Regions from separate parts of the Mesorhizobium waitakense genome, predicted to be linked through region 2. Evidence: predicted binding sites of a transcription regulator. Region 2 holds the regulator's gene; each other region holds the start of a gene.

Evidence for each region. The regulator PhoB, encoded in region 2, activates phosphate uptake and scavenging genes when phosphate is short. The targets are predictions, from matches to a motif close to TGTCATNNANCTGTCAT.
Region 1: AC07FD_RS13665 (acid phosphatase) is a predicted target of PhoB. The motif match lies at 2,654-2,670, and genes of this name have one in related genera.
Region 3: phnC (phosphonate ABC transporter ATP-binding protein) is a predicted target of PhoB. The motif match lies at 2,646-2,662, and genes of this name have one in related genera.

Annotation. Positions count from the first base shown of each region.
Region 1 is NZ_JBWKME010000053.1:134,692-140,047, reverse strand. Features, by position in the region: gene AC07FD_RS13675 (adenine phosphoribosyltransferase) at 31-576, opposite strand; gene AC07FD_RS13670 (alpha-hydroxy acid oxidase) at 586-1,731, opposite strand; gene AC07FD_RS13665 (acid phosphatase) at 1,914-2,609, opposite strand; gene AC07FD_RS13660 (cytochrome c1) at 2,740-3,597, opposite strand; gene AC07FD_RS13655 (cytochrome b) at 3,626-4,927, opposite strand; gene petA (ubiquinol-cytochrome c reductase iron-sulfur subunit) at 4,944-5,356, opposite strand, start outside.
Region 2 is NZ_JBWKME010000089.1:59,411-64,766, forward strand. Features, by position in the region: gene xylF (D-xylose ABC transporter substrate-binding protein) at 1-618, opposite strand, end outside; gene AC07FD_RS18790 (ROK family protein) at 974-2,221, shown strand; gene phoB (phosphate regulon transcriptional regulator PhoB) at 2,376-3,065, opposite strand; gene phoU (phosphate signaling complex protein PhoU) at 3,085-3,792, opposite strand; gene pstB (phosphate ABC transporter ATP-binding protein PstB) at 3,818-4,624, opposite strand; gene pstA (phosphate ABC transporter permease PstA) at 4,621-5,356, opposite strand, start outside.
Region 3 is NZ_JBWKME010000083.1:36,639-41,994, reverse strand. Features, by position in the region: gene phnK (phosphonate C-P lyase system protein PhnK) at 1-256, shown strand, start outside; gene phnL (phosphonate C-P lyase system protein PhnL) at 479-1,186, shown strand; gene AC07FD_RS18230 (DapH/DapD/GlmU-related protein) at 1,183-1,800, shown strand; gene AC07FD_RS18225 (DUF1868 domain-containing protein) at 1,887-2,597, shown strand; gene phnC (phosphonate ABC transporter ATP-binding protein) at 2,732-3,580, shown strand; gene phnD (phosphonate ABC transporter substrate-binding protein) at 3,729-4,637, shown strand; gene phnE (phosphonate ABC transporter, permease protein PhnE) at 4,693-5,356, shown strand, end outside.

The sequences.
Region 1 (5,356 bases), on a different contig from region 2:
TCCCACAAGGGGAGAAGGCAAGAGGCCCCCTCAATGCCCCTCGAATCCGATCAGCGTCCTCACCGGCACGCCGAGCGCTTCGAGCTTGGCGCGGCCGCCGAGATCCGGCAGGTCGATGACGAAGCAGGCGGCAAGAATGTCGGCGCCGATCTGCCGCAGCAGCTTGACCGCCGCTTCCGCGGTGCCGCCGGTGGCGATCAGATCGTCGACCAGGATCACCTTCTCGCCCGGAGAAACGCCGTCCTTGTGCATCTCCATCTCGTCGAGCCCGTATTCAAGGCTGTAGGCAACGCGCACGGTCTCGAAAGGCAGCTTGCCCTTCTTGCGGATCGGCACGAAACCGGCCGAGAGCTGATGGGCGACTGCGCCGCCAAGGATGAAACCCCGCGCCTCGATGCCGGCGATCTTGTCGATCTTCTGGCCGGCATAGGGATGCACCAGCTCGTCAATGGCGCGGCGAAAGGCGCGCGCATTGCCAAGCAGCGTGGTGATGTCGCGAAACAGGATGCCGGGCTTGGGATAATCCGGAATGGTACGGATCGCGGCAAGCAGTGAGTCTTCGAGGGAGGATTTCATGGGTCGAGATTACCTGAAACGGAGATTCTTGCGCGACAATTGTTCGATCGAACTGCAGCCCATCAGCTTCATGCCGCGCTCGATCTCGACCCGCATCTGTTCGAGCGCCCGTTCGACGCCCGGCTGGCCGGCCGCCGCGAGCGGGAACAGATAGTAGCGGCCGACGCCGACCGCCTTGGCGCCGAGCGCCAGCGCCTTCAGCACATGCGTGCCGCGCTGCACGCCGCCATCCATGATGACGTCGATCTTGTCGCCAACCGCATCGACGATCTCGGCAAGCTGGTCGAACGCCGCCCGCGAACCATCCAGTTGCCGGCCGCCATGGTTCGACAGCACGATGCCGCTGCAGCCGGACTCGACGGCGCGTTTGGCGTCCTCCACCGACATGATGCCCTTGAGGCAGAACGGACCCGACCACAGCCTGACCATCTCGGCGACATCGTCCCACGTCATCGACGGGTCGAGCATTTCAGTGAAGTAGCGGCTGATCGACATGGTGCCGCCGCCCATGTCGACATGCTCGTCCAGCTGCGGCAGCTTGAACCCCTCATGGGTGAAATAATTGATTGCCCAGGCCGGCTTGATCGCGAACTGCAGCATCCCGGCCAGGCTGAGCTTGAAGGGGATGGCAAAGCCGGTGCGTTTGTCGCGCTCGCGGTTTCCCCCGGTGATGCTGTCGACGGTCAGCATCATCACTTCGACGCCAACCTCCTTTGCCCGCTGCATCATCGCCCGGTTGAGGCCGCGATCCCGGTGGAAATAGAACTGGTAGACCTGCGGGCCGCTGCTGATCCCGCGCGCCTCCTCGAGGCTGACGGTGCCAAGCGAGGAGACGCCGAACATCGTGCCGTATTTGGCGGCGGCCTTGGCGACCGCACGCTCGCCCTGATGGTGGAACAACCGCTGCAAGGCGGTCGGCGAGCAATAGACCGGCATCGCCAGCTTCTGGCCCATCACGGTCACCGACATGTCGATCTCGCTGACGCCACGCAGGACGTTGGGAACCAGGTCGCAGGTCTCGAAGCTTTCGGTGTTGCGGCGATAGGTGACCTCGTCGTCCGCCGCGCCGTCGATGTAGTCGAATATCGGCCCCGGCAGCCGCCGTTGCGCCATGCGGCGGAAATCGGAAAAATTGTGACAGTCGCTGAGCCGCATTGTTGATTTCCAGACGTCATATCGGGGCAATCGCTTCGCCACCGTTTGGTGCGTCGAATATCAACCTGTTGTCTCCGTGCCAACGGCCTAATTGCCCAGCGGTCCCACGAGCTACAACCGCGCGCACAAAAAGGGGCGCCCGAAGCGCCCCCTTTCGTCGAAAACCGGCTGCTGACGAAAGATTACATGCCGAGATCGGAACGAAGCTCGGCCTTGGCTACGTCGTATTCGGCCTTGAAGTCGTCCCGGTTGAGCAGGACGGCGGCGATGACGCTGCCGGAAATCTTGCCCATTTCAACATCGGACGCGTAGTGGATACCGCCGACCTCGCGATTGTGTGCGTACTCAGCCGCACGCGCCATGATCTCGGCGCGCTTTTCCGGAACCATGTCGGACAGGATGATGCCCATCATGGTGCCGACGGTGGCGTGGCCGGAAGGCCACGAACCGGAGCTGGACAGCTTGACGGCGGGCTTGACGAGGTCGCTGAGCTGGTGCGGACGCGGGCGCTTCCAGATATCCTTGGCCGGATCGACAACGGCGCCTTCGGTGGCCACCACGCGATCGAAGAAAGCACTGAATTTCGGCAGCGTTTCCTTGTTGAACTTCGGCCCCATTACATTAGCGAAGCGCCAGACATTCTCCTCGGCGTCGGCAACAGCGCTGGCCACCATTTCGGGCGTGCGCGTCACCTGCAGCGTCAGCACCTCGCCAAGTTCGGCCTTGGTCTGCGCCGAATCGTTCTCGGGCGGTGGCGGCAGGATCATCGTCAGGTCGACATCCTTGTTGGTGATGAAGGGCTGGGCGTCTTCCGCTTGCGCGGCCGAGCCGACGATGAACAGCAAGAGGCCTGCCGCGAGCGATGCGTATCTTTTCATGGGTGCGATCCTTCGATGAGAGCGGCACAGGATGGCCAGATGCGGTGACGGCCATGTGACACCACATGCCTCCCCAAATAAAAAAGGGCGCCTTTCGGCGCCCTTTTTTGATCGTATGGCTGTGCGCGGTTTAGTGCGCCACGCCTTCCCACACCTTACGCTTGGTGAGATAGACCAGCGCGCCGAACAAAAGCAGGAACACCAGCACGCGGAAGCCGGTCTTCTTGCGGTCTTCCATATGCGGCTCGGCCGCCCACATCAGGAAGGCAGAGACGTCACGGGAATACTGGTCGATGGTCTGCGGCGCGCCGTCGTCATAGGTCACCTGGCCGTCGGACAGCGGCTTGGGCATCTTCAGTGACACGCCTGACATGAAGTACGGATTGTAGTGGGTGCCCTCCGGGATGACCATTCCGGCCGGCGGCGTCTGGTCGTAGCCCGTCAGCAGCGAATGGATGTAGTCGGGGCCGCCCTGGGCATACTGCGTGAAGATATCGAAGACGAAGCGCGGGAAGCCACGCTCGACGCCGCGCGCCTTGGCCAGCAGCGACATGTCGGGCGGGGCAGCGCCACCATTCGAGGCGGCGGCGGCTTCCTCATTGGCGAATGGCGCCGGGAAGTGGTCGGACGGCTTGCCGGGGCGGTCGAACATATCGCCGGCGTCGTTGGGGCCGTCATGGATGGTGTACTCCGCCGCCAGCGTCTTGATCTGCGCGTCCGAATAGCCGAGGTCCGACAGCGTGCGGAACGCCACCAAATTCATCGAATGGCAGGCCGAACAGACTTCCTTGTAGACCTTCAGGCCGCGCTGCAACTGAGCCTTGTCGTAGGTACCGAACGGACCGGCGAAGCTCCAGTCCATCTCCTTCGGCTCGTTGATCGGAAAATGCGTCGGTGCGGCCGCGTTGTGTGCCTCCTCGGCGGCGATCGCCCCGGTGCCAACAACCACGAGGCCAAGCAACGCCAGCGAGGTGAGAATCTTCTTCATGCCAAATCCCCTTAGATTCTCTACCCGCTCAGCCCTTGGTTTCCGGCGCGGCCGTAGCCCCCGCAGGATGATGACCGCCACCCTTGTTCTTCTCGAGCACCGCCTCGGTAATCGAATTCGGCAGCCGCCGCGGCGTCTCGATCAGGCCGAGCACCGGCAGCGCGACCAGGAAGAAGGCGAAGTAGAACAGTGTCGCCATCTGCGCCATGAACACATAGCTGCCTTCCGCCGGCTGCGAGCCCAGCCAGCCGAGCAGGATGGCATCGGCCACGAACAGCCAGAAGAACAGCTTGTACCAGGGCCGGTACACCGCCGACCGCACCTTCGAGGTGTCAAGCCACGGCACCAGGAACAGCATGACGATGGCGCCGAACATGCAGATCACGCCGCCGAGCTTGGAATTGATCGGCCCGATGTTGAAAGTAATGGCGCGCAGGATCGCGTAGAACGGCAGGAAGTACCATTCAGGCACGATATGCGCCGGTGTCTTCAGCGGATTGGCCACGATGTAATTGTCGGGCGCCATAAGGAAATTCGGAATGTAGAAGACGAAATAGGCGAAGAAGAACAGGAACACGATCATGCCGAACGCGTCCTTGATTGTCGCGTAAGGGGTGAAGGCGACGGTGTCGGTCTTCGACTTGACCTCGATGCCGGTCGGATTCGACTGGCCGACGACATGCAGCGCCCAGACATGCAGCACGACGACGCCGGCGATCATGAACGGCAAGAGGTAGTGCAGCGCAAAGAAGCGGTTCAGTGTCGGGTTGTCGACGGCGAAGCCGCCGAGCAGCAGTTGCTGGATCCATTCGCCGACCAGCGGGATTGCGCTGAAGAAGCCGGTGATGACGGTGGCGCCCCAGAAGCTCATCTGGCCCCACGGCAGCACATAGCCCATGAAGGCCGTCGCCATCATCAAGAGGTAGATGATACAGCCGAGGATCCACAGCAGCTCGCGCGGCGCCTTGTAGGAGCCGTAATAGAGGCCACGGAAGATGTGGACATAGACGGCGACGAAGAAGAACGAGGCGCCTGTGGCATGGAGATAGCGCAACAGCCAGCCCGAATTCACGTCGCGCATGATCTTCTCGACCGAATCGAAGGCGAGACTGGTGTCGGCCGCAAAGTGCATGGCCAGCACGATGCCGGTCAGGATCTGCGACACCAGCATGATCGCCAGGATACCGCCGAAGGTCCACGCATAGTTCAGGTTGCGCGGCACCGGATAGGCGATGAAACTGTCATAGACCATCCGCGGCAGCGGCATGCGGGCGTCGAACCAGCGTTCGATACCGGTCTTGGGCGTATAGGTCGAGTGTCCCTCGCTCATCGAAATATCCCCTGCCTCAACCGATAAGGATCTTGGTATCGGAAATGAACTTGAATACCGGCACTGCCATGTTCTCGGGCGCCGGGCCTTTGCGAATGCGGCCGGCAGTATCGTATTGCGAACCGTGGCACGGGCAGAACCAGCCGCCGAAATCGCCTTCCTGGCCGAGCGGAATGCAGCCCAGATGCGTGCAGACCTGGACCATCACCATCCAGGCTTCCTTGCCGGGCGTGGTGCGGTTGGCGTCAGTCGCCGGCGCGTCGGCCGGAAGGTTCGCGTTGCGAGCGATCGGATCCTTGAGGTCTGTCAGCTTGACCGCCTCGCCGTCCTTCATCTCCTGCTCGGTGCGGTTGCGCACCACGACAGGCTTGCCACGCCATTTGACGATCAGCGACATGCCCGGGGTCAGTGAAGCAACGTCGACCTCGA
Region 2 (5,356 bases):
GGTGAGGAACTGTTCCATGTTCTTCTGGGCATTGGCGGGCAGCCAGCCATCCGTATAGGCTTCGCCGACATTCTTGATCTTGCCGCTATCGATGGCTGCCTTGAGCACTTCCATGGAGCCGGCGAACAGGAAATCGGCATTCGGGTCGGCGCCTGAGCCCTTGATGAAGACGTAGTTGCCTTCCGGCTTGACCTTGAACACTTCGCGGGCCTGCATGCGGCCGACTTCCTTGTTGTCGAAGGTCAGGTAGAACACGTTCTTGTTCTCGATCAGCCGGTCATAGCCGACGACCGGAATGCCTTCGTCCAGTGCCTTCTGGACCGCCGGGCCGATGGCCGAGGCATCCTGCGCGAGGACGATCAGCGCGTTGGCGCCCTGCGAAATCAGGCTCTCGACGTCGGTGAGCTGCTTGCCCGGATTGGACTGCGCATCAGCGGAAATGTATTTGTCACCAGCCGCCTCGATGGCCTTCTTCATCGCCGCTTCGTCGGTCTTCCAGCGCTCTTCCTGGAAGTTGGACCACGAAACGCCAATGACCTTGTCCTTCGCCTGCGCGACCGACACCAGCGTCAGCGACATGGCGACACCCGCCAGGATGGCGGCTGTGAATTTTTTCATAATATCCTCCCTGCGCCGCGTATGGCGCGACCAAACTGACCCGTAGGCCGGCACAGAGGCTCTATTTTTTCGAGCCTCGAAAAAATAGTGATCCAACGCCCGAACGCTGTCAACATCGATTCTGATGGATTTTGACGTCTCTCCGAGTTTTTTTCGAGCTCCGGAATAAATAATGACAGGATGGTGGGGTTCTGCCAGAATTTGGCTTGGCGCATGTCGCCCCAAAGGTGCGCAGCGGTTTTTGGGCAACGACACGCGGAGAAACAAGTGCCTGAAGCGCGTCGCGCTTTCAGGCTTCGCTGATGGCCTTCGGGAGGCGCGAAAGGCTGCAGCGACCGGGAGGATGTGAAAAAGCATGTCGGTCGGAATCCGCCACGACGATCTGCGCCGCCGCAACCGGGCGATGGTGATTGCGGCCGTGCGCCGCGCCGGACAGCCGTCCCGCACCGAGATCGCCGCGACCACGGGCCTCAGCCATTCGACCATATCGGCGATCTCCTCCGACCTTATCGGCGAAGGCATCCTGACTGAGAGCAAGCCGAGCGAGGCCGGATCGCTCAAACGCGGCCGGCCGCAGGTCGGCCTCGGCCTCAATCCGGAAGCGGCGGCGGTGATGACCGTGGTGCTGTCGCTGAACTTCCTCTCGGTCGCCGTCATCGACTATGCCGGCCAGGTGATTGCCGAGGAACAGCGCCGGCTGGACACGCTGACAATGCCGCGCGACGCGCTGGTCGGTGAATGCGTTGCCATCGTACGCCGCCGTCTCGAAGACCCCGATCTCGACGTCCGCAGTGTCGCCCGCATCGCGTTGGCGATCCAGGGCATCACCGACACACGTGCCCGCGCCATGCTGTGGTCACCGATCACGCCGCACACCGACATCGCCTTCGCCGACATACTCGAGGACGAGTTCGGCATCCCCGCCACCATGGAGAACGACTGCAATATGATGGCGATAGCGTTGCGCTGGCGCGACCCTGATCGCTACCGCGACGACTTCATCGCCATCCTGTTGTCGCACGGCATCGGCATGGGTCTGGTGCTGAAGGGCGAGCTGTTCACCGGCACCCATTCCTCGGGCGGCGAGTTCGGCCATATGATCCATCGGCCCAACGGCGCGCTGTGCCGCTGCGGGCGGCGCGGCTGCGTCGAGGCCTATGCCGGCAACTACGCCATCTGGCGCAACGCAAGGCAGATGAGTGAGGACGCTGAACCGGTCGCCGATGTGAGTGACGCTGACATGCGCGCCCTGGCGACCGCGGCCCGCGAAACGGATGGACCCGAGCGCGAGGCTTACCGCAAGGCCGGCGAGGCACTCGGCTACGGTCTCGGCAGCCTGTTCGCGCTGATCGATCCGGCACCAGTCGCCATGGTCGGTGCCAGCGCCGCGGCCTTCGACCTGATCGAGCCGGCATTGCGCGAGGCGATTGCGCAGACCGCCGGCGGCCAGCATTCGCAATCAATTTCCTTCGACACCGAACCGAACGAACTGCCACTGATCCGCGAAGGCTGCGCCACGCGGGCGCTGACCTTCGTCGACCAGGAGATTTTCGCGCCCGGCACGCAGGCGAGATCCGGCCTTGGCGGCAAGAACGTCGCGTGAATAGCGCGCCGGGATGTGTTGAGATCCAGGTCAGGCCGAGTCGAGAATGGCGGGTTCCGAGAACCGGAACGGAGCGGACATTTGGGTCCGTGAGTACCGGAAGCGCAGGAAACTGCCGTTCGCGGGCTGGCATCACCTGAATATCAGCATATCCCTAATCTTCCCGGATTGCGTAGCCCGCCCCACGGATGGTGCGGATGACATCGGGCATGCGGCCATTGTTGACCGCCTTGCGCAGCCGGCCGACATGCACGTCGACTGTGCGTTCGTCGATGTAGATCGTCTCGCCCCAGACATTGTCGAGCAACTGGCTGCGCGAGAACACACGGCCGGGATGGCGCATCATGAATTCGAGCAAGCGGAATTCGGTCGGTCCGAGCCGGATCTCGCTCTTCTTGCGATAGACCCGGTGCGATTCACGATCGAGCACGATGTCGCCGACCTTGAGCACACTGGACAGCACTTCCGGCTTGGCGCGGCGCAGCAGCGCCTTGACCCTGGCTATGAACTCGGGCGTCGAGAACGGCTTGACCAGATAGTCGTCGGCGCCGGTCGAGAGGCCGCGCACACGATCGCTTTCCTCGCCACGCGCGGTCAGCATGATGATCGGCAGCCGCTCGGTCTCGGGCCGCATTCTTAGCCGGCGACAGAGTTCGATGCCGGACACTGCTGGCACCATCCAGTCGAGCACCAGCAGGTCAGGCACGTTTTCCTGGAGGCGGATTTCGGCTTCGTCGCCGCGCGTCACCACCTCGACCTGGTATCCCTCGGACTCGAGATTGTAGCGCAGGAGCACGCCAAGCGGCTCCTCGTCCTCCACCACCATGATGCGTGGCGCGATCATCGACTGGTCACCCCTGCCGTCATGCCGCCGGCGCGGACATTGCCGTCTCGTCCTGCTTCGGACGATTGGCGGGCAGCTGCGTACCGGTCAAAACATAATACGCATTTTCCGCGATGTTGGTGACGTGATCGCCGATGCGTTCGAGGTTTTTGGCGCAGAACAAGAGATGCGTGCAGGCGGTGATGTTGCGCGGGTCTTCCATCATGTAGGTCAGGAGTTCGCGGAACACCGAGGTGTATTTGACGTCGATGCGCTCGTCGTCGGCGCGCAGCTTCGCCAGCGCCGCGGCGTCGCGCGCTGTATATTCCTCGATGACGCCCTGCACCTGGATCAGCACCAGCTGCGCCATTGCGTCGATGGAGTGCGACAGGTCGCGCGGGGTGACACTGAGGCCGACGGTGCCGACGCGCTTGGCGATGTTCTTGGCAAGGTCGCCAATACGCTCGAGGTCGCCGGCCATGCGGATCGAACCGACGACATGGCGCAAATCGTCGGCCATCGGCTGACGCTTGGCGATCAGTGTGATGGCGCGGTCGTCGAGCTCGCGCTGGCGCGCGTCCATGATCGCATCGTCGGAGACGACGCGCTGCGCCAGGGCGTTGTCGGAATTCAGCAGCGCCTTGGTGGCGCCGCCGACCATCGAGCCGGCGAGGTCGCCCATGTCGCGGATCAGCCTGCTGATCTGTCCGAGATCCTCGTCGAAAGAAGCGACTGTGTGTTCGCCCATGATCTTAGTCCTCGTATGCCTGAGCTCAGCCGAAGCGGCCGGTGATGTAGTCCTGCGTGCGCTTCTCGCGGGGCGACGTGAAGATCTTCTCGGTGCGGTCGAACTCGACCAGTTCGCCCAGATACATGAAGGCGGTCTGCTTCGACACGCGCGCCGCCTGCTGCATGTTGTGGGTGACGATGACGATCGTGTAGTCGGCTTGCAACTCGTCGATCAGCTCTTCGATCTTGGCGGTCGACAGCGGGTCAAGCGCAGAGGCCGGCTCGTCGAGCAGGATGACTTCCGGCTTCACCGCCACGGTGCGGGCGATGCAGAGTCGCTGCTGCTGGCCGCCGGAGAGGCTGAGGCCGCTGGCGTTGAGCTTGTCCTTGACTTCGGTCCACAGTGCGGCGCGCTTCAGCGCCTGCTCGACACGGCCGTCCATCTCGGACTTGCTGATCTTCTCGTAGAGCCTGACGCCGAAGGCGATGTTTTCATAGATCGACATCGGGAACGGCGTCGGCTTCTGGAACACCATGCCGATCTTGGTCCGCAGCAGATTGAGGTCCTGCGAGCGGTCGAGAACGTTCTGGCCGTCGAGCAGCACCTGACCCTCGGCGGTCTGCTTGGGATAGAGTTCGTAGATGCGGTTGAAGACGCGCAGCAGCGTCGACTTCCCGCAGCCCGAAGGTCCGATGAAGGCCGTGACGCTGCGCTCGGGCAGCGACAGCGTGATGTCCTTCAGCGCCTTGCTCTGGCCGTAGTAGAAGTTGAGGTTCTTGACCTCGATCTTGGCCTTGCCGGCAATTGCCTCGGCGGCGATCGTCATGTCTGGAGACAACATCTGGCTCATTTGTCCTCTCTGCGTCCGGTCAGGCTGCGAGCAAAGATGCTGAGCGCGAGAACCGTCAATGTGATGATGAGTGCACCGGTCCAGGCCAGTTGCTGCCATTCCTCGTAAGGGCTGAGAGCGAACTGGAAGATGGTCACAGGCAAGCTGGCCATCGGCGCGTTGAGATTGCTCGACCAGAACTGGTTGTTGAGCGCCGTAAAGAGCAGTGGCGCCGTCTCGCCGGAGATACGGGCGATCGACAGCAATATGCCGGTGACGATGCCGGAAAGGGCGGCGCGGTAAGCGACCGACTTGATGACCACCCAGCGCGGCGCGCCGATCGCGGTGCCGGCTTCACGCAACGCGTTCGGCACCAGGTTGAGCATGTCCTCGGTGGTGCGAACGACGACCGGGATGACCAGGATGGCAAGCGCGACGGCGCCGGCGATCGCCGAGAAATGCCCCATCGGCCGGACCATCAGTTCGTAGACGAACAGGCCGATGATGATCGACGGCGCCGACAAAAGGATGTCGTTGATGAAGCGCACCACGGTGGTGAGCTTCGAAAAGCGTCCGTATTCGGCCATATAGGTGCCGGCCAAAACCCCGATCGGCGTTCCGACAACGACGCCGATGATGGTCATCACGATGCTGCCGTAGATGGCGTTGAGCAGGCCGCCGGCATCGCCGGGCGGCGGCGTCATTTGCGTGAACACCGCAAGATTGACGCCGGACAGGCCCTTGTACAGCAGC
Region 3 (5,356 bases), on a different contig from region 2:
CATGGATGAGCCGACGGGCGGCCTCGACGTCTCGGTGCAGGCACGCCTGCTCGACCTGCTGCGCGGCCTGGTCACCGATCTTGGTCTCGCGGCCATCGTCGTCACCCACGACCTTGCCGTGGCGCGGCTTCTGTCGCAGCGCATGATGGTGATGAAGGACGGCCGCGTCGTCGAAAGCGGTCTCACCGACCGCGTGCTCGACGATCCCCGCGCGCCCTACACCCAGTTGCTCGTTTCCTCGATTTTGCAGGTGTGATGTGTTTGCGCTGAGTCACCCCCCTCTGGCCTGCCGGCCATCTCCCCCTCAAGGGGGGAGATTTGCAGCTTTTCTGCCTCGCCAATTCTGCAACGTTGGAGAATGGCGAAACCCGAAGCGACAGCCGATCTCCCCCCTTGAGGGGGAGATGGCCGGCAGGCCAGAGGGGGGTGCCTGGCACCACGCAAGATCACCATCGAATGCCGACCGGAGAACCTTCTGATGCCGACGCCCCTCGTTGTTTCCGACGTCGCCAAGAGCTTCACCATGCATCTGCGCGACGGCGTCAAATTGCCGGTCATTGCTGGCGTGTCTTTCTCGATCAGGGCTGGTGAATGCACCGTGCTCGGCGGCCCTTCCGGTGCCGGCAAGAGCTCGATTCTGAAGATGCTTTACGGTAACTACGCCGTCGACGAGGGCCAGATCATCGTCAAGCACGATGATGGGCTGATCGATCTCGCCACCGCCAGCCCGCGCACCGTGCTTGCCATACGCCGGCAAACGATCGGCTATGTCAGCCAGTTCCTGCGCACCGTGCCGCGCGTCTCGGCGTTGGATGTCGTCGCCGAACCACTGGTCGAGCGCGGCGAGGACCGCGAGAGCGCGCGCGGCAAGGCTCGCGCCTTGCTGGCGCAGCTCAACCTGCCGGAAAAACTCTGGGCGTTGCCGCCGGCAACCTTCTCCGGCGGCGAGCAACAGCGCGTCAACATCGCGCGCGGCTTCATCACCGAGCACCCGATCCTGCTGCTCGACGAACCGACCGCCTCGCTCGATGCCAGGAACCGCGACGTGGTGATCGAACTCATCGCCGCCAAGAAGGCCGCGGGCGTCGCCCTGCTCGGCATCTTCCACGACCACGACGTGCGCGAGGCCGTCGCCGACCGCATCATCGACGTGACCGCTTTCGCGCCCGGAAAAATCGCCGCATGACGAAAAAGTTGTCAGAGACGCCGCTGATCCACCCGACGGCGGACGTGCAGAACTCGACGCTTGGCCGCTGGACCGAGATCGCCGACCGAAGCCGGGTTTCCGAGAGCATCCTCGGCGACTATTCCTACTTGATGCAGGACTGCGCCGTCTGGTGCGCGACGATCGGCAAGTTTTCCAACATTGCAGCCAGCGTGCGCATCAATGCCACCAACCACCCGACATGGCGGCCGACGCTGCACCATTTCACCTATCGCGCTTCCGACTATTGGGACGACGCAGAGCACGAAAGTGAATTCTTCGCCCAGCGCCGCGCCAAGCGGGTCACCATCGGCCACGACACATGGCTTGGCCACGGCTCCACCATCCTGCCTGGCGTCACCGTCGGCGATGGCGCCGCGGTCGGTGCCGGTGCGGTCGTCTCGAAGGATGTCGCGCCCTACAACATCGTCGGCGGCGTGCCGGCCAGACCGATCCGTGAGCGTTTCGACCGCCGCACCGCCGAACGCTACCACGCGCTCGCCTGGTGGGACTGGGACCATGCCAAGCTGCGGACAGCACTGGATGATTTCCGGGAACTGTCGGCCGACGCCTTTCTGGAAAAATATGGCGGATAGGCCATCACATCATTGTCATGGGTGAGCCTGTTTCATATCCCTGACACATCGCCGGGGCACGACGCCATCTGCCCTGGAGATCGCAAATGCCTGTTTCTGTCAGACCCTCGCTCGCCGGATTCTTTGCCGGCTCCAATCCGAAGCCACCCGTTCATCTCGGCACGCGCTACGACATGTCGGGCAATTTCCTGATCGAGCCCGGCAACACGGTCGTCAGCCATCTCGTCAGCGGTTCGCCCTCCGAGGCTGTGGTGCTTGAGGTGCGCGACCGGATGCTGGCGATGCCCGATGCCGACCGGCTGGCCTTCACCCCCGTCTCCAGCCTGCACATGACGCTGTTCCAGGGCATCATCGAATATCGCCGCCGCTTGCCCTACTGGCCACATGACGTGCCGCTCGACACCAGCATCGACGCGATGACCCGCCTCTACCTGGAACGCCTGAAGGGTTTCAAGGGCTTCGGGCCGTTCAACATCAAGGTGGTCGAAATCGTACCGACCGGCCTCACCGTCGCCGGCGCGACCGACGAGGACGTGCGCATCATGGGCGCATGGCGCGATGCCTTGGCGGTGCCGTTCGGCTACCGGCATCCCGATCACGACAGCTACGTCTTCCACATCACCTTAGCCTATCCGATCCAGCGTCTGGCGGATGACAGGGCGGTCGCATGGCAGCAACTGTTCGATGACTCTCTCGCGCTTTTCGCGCGGCGGGCTCCGGCGATCGAGATCAAGGCGCCGGCCTTCTGCAGCTTCAGGGACATGGAGCATTTCGAGGAGTTGCAGGTGCTCGGCTGATCGACACCACCAGGCGCCTGACGCCGCGCCTGTGGGCGGTAACAAAACTGACATCAATCCGACACCGCAGGTTCATGGCGCTGCGCTAGCGAAGTTCTTAACAGACCTTCAACGCGACTGGACTGGAAACGACCATGTCAGCCACGCTCGAAATCCGCGGCGTCACCCGACGATTTGGCAAGAACACTGCCGTCAGCGATATCAACGTCTCGATCCCGCAGGGTCAGATGGTTGGCATTATCGGCCGTTCGGGTGCTGGCAAATCAACCCTTCTTCGCATGATCAATCGTCTCATCGATCCCAGCCAGGGATCGATTTTTTTTGACGGTACCGAGGTCTCCCAGTTGCGCGGTTCGCCGCTCCGGCGCTGGCAGCGCGACTGCGCCATGATCTTCCAGCAGTTCAACCTGGTGCCGCGCCTCGACGTGCTGACCAATGTGCTGCTCGGCAAGCTGAACCACCGTTCGACCCTGTCGAACCTGCTTGGCATGTTTTCCCGCGCCGAATGCGCCGAGGCGGTCGCCGCGCTCGAACGGCTCGACATCGCCCGCACCGCAATGCAGCCTGCCGGCACGTTGTCGGGCGGCCAGCAGCAGCGCGTCGCCATTGCCCGCGCCATGATGCAGCAGCCCAAGGTGATCCTCGCCGACGAGCCGATCGCTTCGCTCGACCCACTCAACGCCAAGGTGGTGATGGATTCGCTGCAGGACATCAATCTGCGCGAAGGCATCACCGTCGTCACCAATCTGCACACGCTGGACACTGCCCGCGCCTACTGCAACCGCATCATCGGCATGGCCGCCGGCAAGGTCGTCTTCGACGGCCCGCCGGAAGAGCTCAACCGCGAGGCCGTCCGCCTCGTCTATGGCGCCGACAGCAATGGCGGCGAAATCTCCGAGGCCATCACCTCGACCAGCATCGCCTACAAGCAAAAGATCACTGCATCCGCCGGACCGCTCGAGCCCGCATTCCCGGGATATTGAGTCCATGATCCCGAAAAGTGGAAACCGGTTTTCGGGAAAGATCATGGGTCAAGAAAGAGCGACCTGGATCGCCAGCCCGCGTCAAGGGCACCTGTCAGAATAACCAACGCTACCGGCGCGGGGCCGGAACCCACAGGAGAGATATCCAATGTTCAGGAAGATGGTTTTTAGCGCCGTTTCGGTGCTCGCCATGGCAACCAGCATGGCCCACGCCGCCGATATGAAGGAATTCCGCGTCGGCATCCTTGGCGGCGAGAACGAAACCGACCGGCTGCGCAACTACCAGTGCCTGGCCGACCATCTGAAGGCCGAATTTGGCTTCGAGAAGGTCTCGCTGTTCCCCGCCGCCGACTATGACGGGGTCATCCAGGGCCTGCTCGGCGGTACCCTCGACTTCGCCGAACTCGGCGCTTCCGGCTATGCCAGCATCGCCCTCAAGGACCCGAAGGCGGTAACCCCGATCCTCACCACCCAGCAGACCGACGGCGCCACCGGCTACTATTCGATCGGCCTGGCGCTCGAGTCTTCCGGCATCACCGACATCAAGTCGGCCAAGGGCAAGAAGCTCGGCTACGCCGATCCGGATTCGACCTCCGGCTATCTGATCCCGCTGACCCAGATCCCGAAGGACACTGGCGCTTCGAACGAAACCTTCTTCGCTTCGACCCAGTTCAATGGCGGCCACGAGAACAACGTTCTGGCCGTGCGTGACGGCAAGGTCGACGTCGCGGTGGACGATTCCTCGGGCATCGGCGATTTCAAGAACGGCTACACCTCCGGCACCTTCCACAAAGAAGTCGCCAAGGGCGCCGTCGACCCCAACGACTTCGTCGAAGTCTGGCGCTCGGGCCTGATCCCGAACGGCCCGCTGGTCGTGCGCACCGCGCTCGGCGACGACATGACCGCCAAGCTGACTGCCTTCTTCACGGCCCTGCCGGCCAAGGACAAGGCTTGCTTCGAGGGCGTCGAAGGCGGCGATTTCACCGGCTACGTTCCGGTGAAGGCGGACTTCTACAACGTCATCGTCGAAGCCCGTAAGGCGGCCATCGGCGGCTAACGGCAAAAATCAGAAGGGCGGTGTTCAAAACACCGCCCTTTCTGTTTGTCCGATCATGACCCCTTCCGTGACAGCCCCCTCCGCCGCCACCCATCAGATGGCCGATGCCTGGCGACGCCAGATATCGCTGCGCCGGCTCTATACGGTGCTTGGCGTCGGTTTGCTGCTTGCCGCGATGTTTGCGAGCATGTGGTTCGCCGACGAAGCCAATGCCGGGCACTTCTTCGACCGGCTGCCGCATATCCTGGATTTCCTGAGCTGGCTGATCCCCAAGGATTGGAACGACGTCTGGCGGGCGCTGTTCGACATTGCCTCGCCGCATGACACCGGCACCCAGGAATTCAACTTTCCGCTCGGCCGCGTCTATGTCTGGGGCGGCTTTTACATCCCTGAATATTTCGAGCTCATGCTGACCACGGTGAACGTGGCGCTGGTCTCTACGTTTATCGGCTTCACCTTCGCCGTGCCATTTTCCTTCATCGCCGCGCGCAATCTGACGCCGCATCCGGTGCTGAGGCTCGTCGTCAAGCGCTTCATGGAGCTGCTGCGCGCCTTTCCGGAGATCGTCATTGCTGGCCTCTTCGCCGCCATCGTCTCGACCGGTCCGATCGCTGCCATCATCGCCATCGGCCTGCATTCGATCGGCGCGCTCGGCAAGCTGTTCTATGAGATCAACGAGAACATCGACATGCGCGCCGAGGAAGGCCTGAGGGCGGTCG